DNA from 3 places in the Paenibacillus sp. FSL R7-0333 genome. Region 1 is predicted to be linked to each of the others. Evidence: riboswitches for the same ligand, from Rfam matches in the RefSeq annotation. Region 1 holds a riboswitch; each other region holds the start of a gene.
The links. A riboswitch is a leader RNA that binds a small molecule or an ion and turns the genes downstream of it on or off. The one in region 1 is predicted to bind cyclic di-GMP.

Region 1 (4,134 bases):
ACGGTTCCCTTCACCTGGCTGGGGCTCTGCCACATCAGATGAACATTCGCATCGCCTGCATTCTCGTAATACTCTACCTTGATATCGTACAGTTGCCCGGCAGTCAAGGCTATACTTCCTGTGCGGGCAGTTCCGCTCTGCTTGACCCAGCTGTCAATGACTGCTGTGCCGTTCACCCACAGGCGGATACCATCATCCGATGTAGTATAGAACTGATAGGTCTCGCTGTAAGCGGGCTTAATCTGGCCGGTCCAGCGGATCGAGAAGTAATCCGCGCCGAGTGCGGTATTAGGAGTACTCTGACGCCAATTGAAGCTGATGACATCATCGGTACGCACCATAACCGGTGTCCCCGAGAGCGTCATGTTCTTGAAGTATTCACCAAGCAAGCCATTCTGGGCAGGCTTACTCTCCGTATTACCGGAGGTTGGGACCGGCTTCGGAATCGGCGCAACGGTTGGTGTTGCCGTTGGTGTCGGTGTTGCAGTCTGCGTTGGTGTTACAGTCGGCGTTGGTGTTGCAGTCTGCGTTGCGGTAGGCGTTGCGGTAGGCGTTGGCGTTGCCGTTGGCTTAGGAGCCGCCGCCGGAGCAGACCAGGCCTTATATTGGTCACGGGTCAGTGTGTAGCTGTCATTCATAAAATTCTTGATCGTAGCCGTGCTGTTATTCTCATAGAGCATCTTTCCCCAGTTCATCATGAACACGTAATTCTGCTGGGTCAGCTTCAGCTTCGAGATGTTCGGCATTTCGCCGTTCTCGCCGATGCCGATCGGTTTGCCGCCAGCCAGGCTGGTCAGATCATCATGATATTTATTGGAGTAGTCGTTATTATATATATCTGCTGCCAGCACATCCACTCTGTCCGCGCCCGGATAGGTCCGTGCATAGGGATCAGAGTTGGCATTCGGCGCATTCGGGTTCCATACCCAAATCAGATTATTTAACTGGTGAACGTTCACGAACCGGTCATACATAATATTCCATAGTGCAGTGAAGTTGTCTTTCTTGCCCCACCAGAACCAGCCGCCGTTCATTTCATGGTACGGTCTCCAGAGGATCGGAACCTTAGCATCCCGCAGACTTTTCAGAGAGACAGCTACTTTATCCAGATCGGTGATCAGCGCATTATACTCTGGTGTCCCTGGAGTTACGTATTTGTTGAATTGTGCCTGAGTGATTGGCTTCTGCACATTGGACCATTCGTACTTGGTGCCCGGCAGATTCTGGTGGAAGGTCATGGCGACAATGCCGCCCGCTCTGGACCAGTTCGTTGCACTCCAGACGATATTTTTGCGTTGTGCAGCTACTCCGCTCTCGCTCTGTCCACCGATTGCTCCAAGCTCATAACCATGCAGTGCGGCGTATTGTCCGCTTGTTCCCTTCAGCTTGTTGCTCAGCTCATCCGGACTTTCGAAATAGTCATGCTGCCCTGTAATGATTCCGTTCCCGGAGATCCCATAGAGACTGTTCAGCAGCTTGACCGCCTCGGCTGAGGCATTAGGGTTCACGGGCGCTCCTGTAGAGGAAGCAGCCTTGACAGTGGACGGGGCGATTCCCAGTCCCACGGGTACAGCAGACAATACCACGGCCAGCGACAGCACAGCGCAGAGCAAACGAGACTTACGGTAAGTTTTCACAATATTCTCTTCCTTTCGGTAGCCAGGCTGCCACTCTTGCGAAGGCCCTATAGCTTTGCGTCCCTATCTTTCGATTAGGTTTGCCATTGTCGTTTTGGAAGGATCAATCCCTCTTACCGTAAGTATCGTCGATATGCAAATTTAATGTAGAGTAAAAACAAATTTTGTCTGAAAAATAGTTCTAAATGCCTGATTTAAAATTGTAACAATTGGTTAAATAGATAAGTTATACCTACGAAATGAACTGATGTAGATCGATATCCTCCCAGTCCAGGGTAATACGGATATTGTCTTCCTCTACCAGCTCCGACCCCGTCTGCACCTCAATGAACTCCACATCGGTAAGAGCAAGAATGGCATGCTTGGTTCCTTCCGGTATCCTTACCACATCTCCCGCCTTCACCGTATGCATCTTCTCATTGATGACAATGCTGGCTTCCCCGCTGACGAAGGTCCAGATTTCACTGCGTTTGTGATGCAGCTGATAGCTGATATTTTTACCCTCGCCTATGAAAATCCGCTTGGTCAGCACCTCGTTGCCTTCGTCATATTTCACATAATCGATCACCTTGTAGTGGCCCCAGCGGCGCTCTTCGTACATCGGTCTTTGTTCAAAAGTCTTCAGCACTTCCTTGATCCGCGGACTCTCGGCCTTGTGCGTCACCAGAATGCCGTCCGGGCTGGCGGCGATAATCAGATCCTTCGCCCCGATTACCGTGATTGGAATATCCAGCTCGTTAATGAGGCAGGTGCCTTCGGAGTCAGCAGTGATGAATCCTTTGCCCACATGGTTACTGGTCATTTCCTCGGTCAGCGTATTCCAGGTGCCCAGGTCTTTCCAGAATCCAGCGTAAGGCTGCACGACGATGTTCTCTTCTTTCTCCACCACTTCGTAATCGAAGCTAATCGAGGACAGCAGCTTATACTGCTTCTGCAGCTCCTCGTAATTGAGCGGCAGCCCTTTGCGCTGCAGGATATCCAGCAGGTAACCCAGACGGAAGGCGAACACTCCGCAGTTCCAGAGCGCCCCCTTGCCGATCAGCTCCTCGGCCTGCACACGGTCCGGTTTCTCCTGGAAGTGGCTCACTTGCAGGTAACCATTCGCTCCCGCATCTGCGCCCGTTGGAATAATGTAGCCGTATTTCTCCGAAGCATGCTCGGGAACTACGCCCATCAGCGCCAGGTTCGCCCCGCTCACCAGCATGGTGTTCTCCAGCTGCAGCACCGTTTCGAAAAAGGAGGATTCCACGTATGGGTCCACCGGCAGAATCGCCACGGTCTCGCTTGGGGACACCCCCGCGATGGAATACAGGTAGGCCGCCGTCAGCGCAATAGCCGGGAAGGTATCCCGCCGTTCCGGCTCCACGATGATCGGCACCCCGCTGCCGAGCTGGCTCTGGATCATCTCCACCTGGCTGCGCCCGGTCGCCAGATACGAGGACCCGGCCATGCCGTTCTCCTCCAGCTGTCTCCATACCCGTTGTACCATTGATTCCGGTTCACCTGCCGGGCTTGCCAGTACCTTCAGAAATTGCTTGGAGCGTGAATCATTGGACAACGGCCAGAGCCGCTTGCCGGAGCCGCCTGATAGAAGTACTAGTTTCATAGTGAACCCTCCATATCGTATTGTTATTGGGTATTTCTTGTTGCGGAGCTGTGTGGTAAAAACCCGCCTGTTATGAGGGTCGCTGCAAGGAATTTTGGGCTTACGGCCGCTGTTGTATTTGGATTTCCTGATTAGAACCGCTCCTCGCGGTAGAAATCCAAATACAAAGGCGGACGCTAACGCTCCTACAGCTCCAAAATTCCTCTCCGCTCCATTTCATAACAGGCTGTGCTTTTACATCCGCTTCGCCCGCAGGCGAAGCTCCCGGCTAAAGATCCGATCTTGCCGCTTGTTGTAGCGGCAAGGGGCCAGGATGCCGCTATGCTTGCGCGGCAGCAGTGGTAGCCTGGTTGCCGCTGCTGTTGCAGCGGCGAAAGATTCAAAGGCTCAGAGACTCAAAGACTCAAAGACTCAAAGACTCAAAGACTCTTAAGTGCCGCTTGTTCCAAGGCGTTGCCGCTGACCTAGCGGCTGGAGAGAACAAGAGTTCCAAGACAATGGAATTCAAGATCGAGATTCAAGACTCTTGTGCCAAGGGCTCGCCGCACAAGTTCGCGGCGGCAGAAGCTAGTTAGTTAAGTACTAGGCACTAGTGCTCCTCATTTCCTCCATTTGGCCAACATCCGAGAAATCAGGTGCACTAGTGCTCTTCATTTGCTCGTTTAGCCAACTTTCCCGGGATTCAGGTGCACTTGTGCTCCTCATTCGCTCATTTAGCCAACTTTCCCGGAATTCAGGTGCACTTGTGCTCCTCATTTCCTCCATTTGGCCAACATCCGAGAAATCAGGTGCACTTGTGCTCCTCATTTGCTCGTTTAGCCAACTTTTCGAGAATTCAGGTGCACTTATGCTCTTCATTTGCTCGTTTAGCCAACTTTCCCGAGATTCAGG
Region 2 (4,134 bases), 930 kb from region 1:
TAGAATAAACAATTGTTTGGGTCCAGCTTCCGACTCTGTTCTCATTCTTGGCCCGCACTCTGTAGGTATGCTCTGAATTCAACGGGAGCTGTGAATGAGTGAATTCAAGCTTCATTTCATTATCCAGCACGTCCCCATCTACCTCGATGTCATATCCTGTGGCCCCGGCCACTTTATCCCAGGTCACATGAACTGAGGTTCCTTCGACTTGCGCTATAAGGTTCTGGGGAACTCCAGGCGAAGTGTACACTGTAATGGGATCGCTCCATTCACTGATTCCATCATCATTCTTAGCACGTACACGATAACTGTGCTCGCTGTTAGATTGCAGGTTGTCATGTATATACGAATGATCCATGATGCTATTACTAAGGGTTCCGTCTATCTCCAAATCATACGAGGCAGCCCCTGATACAGCATCCCAGTTCAGATGAACAGACCGCTCGTCTGCTGTTCCCTGCAGCTTGGAGGGGACTCCAACCAGAGTAGTCTTCGTAACCACTTCGCTCCATGCTCCTGCTCCGCTGCTGTTCACCGCCCGGATACGGAATACTTTGGGCATGTTCGGATTCAGATCATTCTCCTGGTAAGTTAGCACCGGTCCTATATTCTTTGTGCTGTTATTAACCTCTATTTCATAACTGGTGGCCCCGGTTACCGGCTCCCATTCAAGAGTAATCGTATGGCTTGTTGCATTCATTTGAATATTCAGTGGTGCAGCCGGTAAGGTCCAATAAGAAGAAGTTATTGACCACTCCCCTTTGATGTCGCCACTGATTGCCCGAATACGATAGAAATGTTCGGTTCCCGGACTAAGCTCCTCCTTGGTAAAATCAGGTTCACTGCCGAGGACGGTAACCTCCTTATCAAATTCCACCTCATATCCGTCCGCATTGAACAGAGAAGGCCAGCCCAGTGTAATGGCTGAGTCTGTTGCACTTGCATTTACTGCAGGTATAGAAAAAGGTCTTAAAGATACAGAGGGCACCACTTCACGAATCTGCTGCCCGCTCTCCCAGAATAAGCTGGCCTGAGGATTCCCTATATCATTAGCGTATTCCATCTTCAGGTCATATTTTTTACCGGCTTCAAGCTGGATCGTGCCTTGCTCCACATGCTGCTTCGCTGTCCAGGCATCGACCAGGAGCTGATCATTCACCCAAAGTCTGACTCCACCTGACGTTTTAACCGAGAAAGTATATTGGTCAGTATAGTTAGGTTGAATCTGCCCAGTCCATCTAACGGAGAAGCGCTGGTCCGCTATTCCCGGCACACCCAGAACAGGTTGGCCAGCCAAAGAAATAGATTCATCTACTTTCACGGCCTTCTTGCCCGTGAAATCATTATTGCTGTAATACTCAGCCTTAAGGCCTGACAGAACATACTTCAATAATGTACGTCCTGCTTGCTCATTCCCCGTGTGAATTACAGGTCTTTGATTCGAGATGACATTACCGCCAACTGCAAATAATCCGCCTGTGTTGATATTCAAATGATTATTTATACTGACATTGTCCCGGACGAATAGATCTCCCTGGGCTACATTAAGTTCTGCCCTTGAGTTATTGGATACCACTTCTCCTACAGACATTTCCTCATCAACATTCATAGTTACCAGAGTATTGATGTTCATGTTGCCCTGTACTAATACCCGTTTCGCCGATAGATCCAGAGAGCCGTTGTTGTAAACCAAAGAACCGGCAAACAGCTCATTATCTACATGAACATTAGAGTTATTATTTAGATGCACGGTTCCCTGTACCCATAGGTCACCAAGATTCACATCCTGCGCAGGGTTGATAACATTAACATTCAACTCCGTATTTGCATTTAATCCTCCATGAAGGATTAACGATCCGTAAACTGTTATATTCAGACTCCGGTTCGTATTGATGCCATCTGCGATTAAGATGACAGGCTGTTCTTCACTTCCGAACGTAACACTCGATTCTAGATTCATCTGCCCAACTGCTATTATTGCAGGCTTGTTGCTGTTTGAGCGGATAGAGCTTTGAATCGTTTCAATATCAGCATTTCTTATTGCCACTGCATTTTTGCTAACCTGCTGTATTTGTTGTCCGATGGATTCTATTTGTTCGCGGATATGCCGGGAGATCTCTCCCTGCAGACCATTTACCCTGATAAACGGCGGAGCGTTATGTATATTGGTCATACTTCCAGACAGAAGAACTTTGTCTCCGGCAACCTTATTGGGTTCAAAAGGCAGGCGGATTTGAGGCGGGATCAAAGTGGGAGTGTATGTATTCACCAATGAAATATCTATGCTATTTAGAGCAGTCTCAATTCCAGTAGCATTGATTTGACTTAAAGTCAGTCTTCCATCTTCAACAGCAACCTTCTTCTTGATCGTTTTATACTGCCCTGCTTCAAGAGACAGTCCCTCCATCAATTTGACATTCTCTACGGCAAGTGAATTGTTGCTGCTGTATACAGAGTCACCTACGGTTACTGAGACTTCATAAGTACCATTGTCTAGCGCAATTTCCCACTTCCCATCCGGATGGATTCGTGTCAGGCTGCTTATGCTGGAGTCGTCGTATGTATCTCTTGAGACGGTTGCATCAGTATGATCTATGTTCCAGCCGTAGGAGTATTGGTTTTTGACGCTAAAAACGGCTCCAGAATCTGCAAGCTCCCCTTCCTGTACGGGAGTTTCAGCGGGCTGAAACCGGATTTTGAGCATACTGTCCTGTGCGGAAATTTTCATCCCTGAGAATTCCATAAAAGGGGCGAGAAATTGAGCCAGAATAATAAAACACAGTACCTTACATATCAAGCTTTTCCTATTTGTCATAAAAGACCTCCGCTCAATTAAAAAATCATTTAAAAAAGGGCGCAAAAAAACCACCGGAAAGAGCGGCCCGGCTGCCATTCACAGAGGGGTGTCCCCCTCCCTGTGATAAGGCCCGTGGCTTTGCGTCCCTGACTTTCGTACAGGTTTGCCTTTTTAGTTCTAATGGTTAATTCAAGAGAAATCATGTGTAATTCAATTCAATTACAATCTGTACTTACCTTGGCAATAATACCCTATATTTGAATCATATAATATTGTTATTTTTGTGAACATTCCAATTCAGCAACCCCCGCACCACCACCCAGCTCCCCAGCGGCGCGGCACCCAGCAGCAGCATGAGCAGAGTAATCGTCTGCGGGGACTGGTCCAGCGACAGTACGGCGATGAAGATCAGCAGGCCGAGGAGGCGGCCGCTCATCAGGCTAAGCTCCCTGAGCACTACCAGCTCCACACGTTTGCCGGCGCTCTCCTCGGACAAGCCCATCAGGTCGAAGCTGGTGGACAGCATCGGCAGCATATAGAGCGGCAGGCAGAGCGAGGTCCCGATTCCCATGATTAGTAGGGTGGTAAAGTTCACCTTCCACAGCAGCGGAAGCAGGAAGGCGATGAGCAGCAGACTGCCTGCCAGCATACCGCCGAGCCGGGCACGGGGCTTGAACCATCTGCCGGCCGCATAATAGCTGATCAGGGAGACGGCGGAGGTCAGCAGGGCGAACTGTCCCAGCTTGCTCTCCTCCTGTGCTGCAATATAAACGAGCAGACCGATGAGGAAGGAGAATACGCCTTCCCGGATGCCCTGGAACACTAGCGCTGCCGCCACTGGACGCCAAGAGCTGCGTCTGCGGGTAAGCTCGCGCCAGGGCTCCAGCCAGAGATAGGCTTCGCCGAGCGGCCGCTTGCGCAGGCCGAAGCTGAGCACAGCAGCAACCCCATAGATACAGAGCGACAGTATGAATACCATGCGGTAGCCTTGTCCGCCTTGCCAACGGGAGATCATCCAGCCGGAGACCCAGGGTCCGGCTATTCCCGTCAGGGAACCGAGCAGGCCCATCCACCCGTTATAGTAATCGCGGTTCTTGGCATCCGTAATCTCGAAGAAAACAATATTGAACGCCAGCCAGTACAGCCCGATGGATAGCCCGAGGACCCCGCCCAGCGGCCAAATGTAATGAATCGCGTCGCCCCGCAGCCACAGCACCAGCAAATAAAAAAAGCCCGATACGGCAATTCCCAGCCGTAGGGCATTCATTTTGTTACGCTCTTTCACCCACTTGCCGCCCAGCCAAAAGCTGAGACCCACGGCAAGCTGCTGGGCCACG
Region 3 (4,134 bases), 6.2 Mb from region 1:
CCCGCCAGAGGGAAGTATGGGATGATGCCCAGACCCTGATCCAGGCAGAGCGGAAGCAGCTCCGCTTCGGGCGTGCGGTCAGCCAGCGAATAGCTGCACTGGATAGAGATGTATTTCGCGAAGTGCCGGGCTTCGCTGATTCCAAGCGCCTTCATCAGCTCCCAGGCGGCATAATTGGAGGCTCCGATATAGCGCACCTTGCCTGCGGAGATCAGATCATCCAGCGTGCGCAGCGTTTCCTCCAGCGGTGTGTAGGGGTCGAAGGTGTGAATCTGATACAGATCGACATAGTCGGTCTTCAGCCGGCGCAGGCTGCCCTCCAGCTCCTGCATCAGATGATGGCGCGAAGAGCCGCTGCCGCCGGGTCCCTCATGCTTCGGCAATCCGGCTTTGGTCGCCAGCACTGCGTTATGGCGTTTGCCTTCAAGCGCAAGGCCGATGATCCGCTCCGATTCAGATCCGGCATAGATATTGGCGGTATCGATGAAATTGATGCCCTGATCCATAGCGGTGTGCAGAATGCGGACCGAGGTCTCCTGATCTGCCCGTTTGCCGAAGGAATTAGTTCCAAGACCCAGGGCGGACACCTGCAGGCCGCTATTGCCCAGACGGTTATATCGCACGCTCTCACTTCTCCTTATATAGTAGTAGTCTTAGCAGGAATCACGCACAAGCAGCTTGCCGCCGGACTCCAGGCGGCTGTCCTGTGACCGGGCGAGATTAATCACCGCATGCTCCTCCTGGAGCAGCTCAATCTCCTCACCCAGCTTAAGCAGCAGCCTGGAGAAGCGGCTTAGGACACTGTCCGTGATGTACCCGGTGAATTGTCCCGGATGGGCGAATACCTCAAGCATCTGCCAGAGCTGGTCCGTGCCGGAGCCGAACGCCCCGTTCATACGGCTTAGCGCAGCCTGAAAATCACGGATCAGGCTGCCCAAGTGGCTGTATTTATCCTCCAGCAGCAGCATGACTACCAGGCCGTAATTCACGGATTGCTGGCGGGATTCCACATTCTTGGCCAGCTGGCGCGCTGCCTCAAGCAGTCCGTCCGTCTCTGTCCGCAGCAGGCATGCGAGGCTGTGCAGACGATGCTGCATTACCCCGGCGTGTCCGGCGTACAGGCCGCTGCCGGTGACCTGGCCGCTAACGTATATACTGCCGGTGGCTATAATTGTAGATTGGCGGATATCGCCATAGACGTACACATTCCCGAGGGCTTCAATTCGTACAGGTCCTTCCAGATCTCCCGGTACAATGATGTCACCTGCGAACATAACATCGCCCGCAGGATCTGTCATCTCTCTGGCCAGAAGACTGACCGGAGGGAAGTCACATATCCGGACGCTGCCGCTTCCTCCGCAGATACGGGGCCTGCCGGTGTGCCGGGCTACGATATTACCACAGGGAAGGAGCTTGGCATGATTACCGGCAGCAAAGTAGATATCCTGCGGCGGGGGAGGGGGCAGGACCCTTCCGTCTGTGTCGAGGCCGGGAATGCCTTCTTCCGGCGGCAGCTTGCGGGCGAAGACTTCGCCTGCAAAGGCAAAGGGGGCTCCCGGGAAACGGAGATACTCCAAGGGTTCCGCAGGCTTCTGACCCCGGGCTCCCTGTCCCTGAAGCATCCGGTTCCCCTCCAGTGTATGCTCAGGCAGCAGGAATTCCAGCCGGGCTTCCTTGCCGGGCAGCGGGGCTCTGCCTTCAGCGATGCATACGGGGAGATATGTAGGGTTCGTAAGCTCCGCGTACAGGGCGGGAATGTTCAGGTTGCGCAGAATAAAACGGTTGTCCAGTGAGGCGATAATCTGTTCTATGGTGAGCGTGGACAGCAGCATCGCCGGATTGGGCTGGGCACGGACGACCGCTTCGAAGGCGGCGGGGCAGTTGACCAGATTCCAGGCGTACTTCTCTGCACGGTATAAAGTGAAGTAGACCTTGAGCTTGTCAGTCGATACGGTAATTTCATATTGCGGCTTCTCACAGATCTCCCAAGTGATATAATCCGCTCTGGTCACCTCGGTTGGCTCTGTAACGGTCTTCCAGTTGATCTTCAGGACAACAGGGTGGACCGCAGAAATGCGGGCGGGAGCACCTCCGGGGAGCGGGGGAGTAATGAATATCTGGTTGTCCTGCACGAGGATAATTCCATTCTTATCTCCAGTTGTCCCGTCAGAAGCTCGGCCCTCCACAGAGAATGAATCCAGGAGACCTTTACGTTCGAGCATCAGGGACTCTACGAATTCATATCGGCTTGGTTCGATATCCTGCTGCGGCATGGTTGTAACCTCACTTTTTCGTATGATCAATGGCAATTCGTACAGAAAAAGAACATCATCAAGCCTGGGAGGCTTGCCCTCCTGAACAGCTGGCTTAAGTGGTCTCTATTGGCAGCCTGGCAACCGTAAACGCAGATTCCGGCGTTCTTAGGCCCATAGCTTTGCGTCCTGCCCTTTCGGGGAGTTTGCCTTTAGAAATAGATCAATGATATACATCCTGTAGAGGTGGGAGTTATGGTCGACTGTAATCGACAAAAAGAGTCATAAATAGTTCTTGCGCGTCATTAATTTCTGCAAACAAGCTTAATTCTAGTACTTAAAGAGCTATTTTTCAACTATATTATGCCTATTTATCAAAAAACTCGAAATATGCAGCTCTAATTCGACAAAAAAACTGGTTTCCCAGCGCTTACAGCTTATGGAAGAGGCAGAGGGAGGAAAGTATGAGCATTCAACTGTTGGGACACCCTGGGCTTGGTAAGACTCGGAGTGTTCTTTTTTGATAAGCGGTTTTGCGAGTGTTAATGTTATGTGTATGTTAACTATGTAAATAAACACAAACATTCAGTGTATTATTTCGTAATAAAACCGAAGACATCGCAAATTCATTGTAATATAATCTAACTCATACCAAGGAAACGCGAATTAATGTTAACTAATATAACATTAATAGAGATAGCGACATCAGGAGAGGAGCATAAACCATGCAGATTGCAGCAACACCTTACATCTGGCCTTATGACGGGGCTGTGGACCCGGCGAAGACAGCGCTGATGATTATCGACATGCAGACGGATTTTTGCGGCAAGGGCGGTTACGTCGAGAGAATGGGTTATGACCTCTCATTAACAGCGAGGGCGATCCAGCCCATTCAGCGGCTGCTGGCCCGTATCCGGGACATCGAAGGCTTCAACGTGATCCATACCCGCGAGGGGCATAAGCCGGATCTGTCGGATCTGCCGGCGAACAAGCGGTGGCGCAGCCGCCAGATCGGGGCCGAGATCGGCTCCGAAGGACCGGCGGGACGAATCCTCGTGCGGGGGGAGCGCGGCTGGCAGATCATTGATGAGCTGGCGCCTGCCCACGGAGAGTACATTATAGACAAGCCGGGCAAAGGGAGCTTTTACGCAACAGACCTGGACCTGATCCTGAAGAATAAAGGAATTACCCATCTGATTCTGACCGGTATTACTACCGATGTCTGTGTACACACCACGATGCGGGAAGCCAATGACCGCGGGTACGAGTGTCTGATCCTTGCAGATTGTACAGGAGCGACGGATGAAGCGAATCACCTGGCGGCGCTGAGTATGGTTCAAATGCAGGGCGGAGTGTTCGGCAGTGTAAGTGATTCACAAGCGGTGCTGAAGGCGCTGGAGCAATACTAAATCATTCATAAACGGGGGAATAACCATGTGGAACAAGTCCAGAACAAAAGCGCTGATGCTGTTAACCTCGCTAATGCTGCTCCTGACCGCCTGCGGTAACAATACGGAAGCCGGGAAGGCTGAAGGCCAGGGAGCGGAAGGCTCGGGCGAGCTGAAAAAGGTGGTGCTCCGGCTGAAGTGGATTCACCAGGCGCAGTTTGCCGGCTTTTATACCGCGGTGGAAAAAGGCTTCTATAAAGAAGCGGGGCTGGATGTTGAGATCCGCCCGGGGGGCTCGGATTTCCCGGCTGTGCAGATGGTAGCTTCCGGCAGTGAGGAGTTCGGAGTTACCGGTGCCGACCAGATCGTCATCGCCAGAGAGAAAGGCGTCCCGGTCAAAGCGTTGTCCGCGATCTACCGCAAAACCCCGTTCGTTATGTTCACGCTCAAAGAGTCCGGGATCAAGACGATGGAGGATCTGGTCGGGCAAAAGG

Region 2: another riboswitch for cyclic di-GMP. It lies ahead of MKY86_RS07240 (fibronectin type III domain-containing protein); the one in region 1 lies ahead of MKY86_RS03475 (PA14 domain-containing protein).
Region 3: another riboswitch for cyclic di-GMP. It lies ahead of MKY86_RS29935 (flagellar assembly protein A); the one in region 1 lies ahead of MKY86_RS03475 (PA14 domain-containing protein).

Annotation. Positions count from the first base shown of each region.
Region 1 is NZ_JBBOBZ010000001.1:829,037-833,170, reverse strand. Features, by position in the region: gene MKY86_RS03475 (PA14 domain-containing protein) at 1-1,637, opposite strand, end outside; cyclic di-GMP riboswitch class I at 1,652-1,732, opposite strand; gene MKY86_RS03470 (sugar phosphate nucleotidyltransferase) at 1,870-3,243, opposite strand.
Region 2 is NZ_JBBOBZ010000001.1:1,759,118-1,763,251, reverse strand. Features, by position in the region: gene MKY86_RS07240 (fibronectin type III domain-containing protein) at 1-2,893, opposite strand, end outside; cyclic di-GMP riboswitch class I at 2,874-2,975, opposite strand; gene MKY86_RS07235 (MFS transporter) at 3,060-4,134, opposite strand, start outside.
Region 3 is NZ_JBBOBZ010000001.1:6,979,973-6,984,106, reverse strand. Features, by position in the region: gene MKY86_RS29940 (aldo/keto reductase) at 1-623, opposite strand, end outside; gene MKY86_RS29935 (flagellar assembly protein A) at 654-2,273, opposite strand; cyclic di-GMP riboswitch class I at 2,381-2,473, opposite strand; gene biuH (biuret amidohydrolase) at 2,978-3,661, shown strand; gene MKY86_RS29925 (ABC transporter substrate-binding protein) at 3,687-4,134, shown strand, end outside.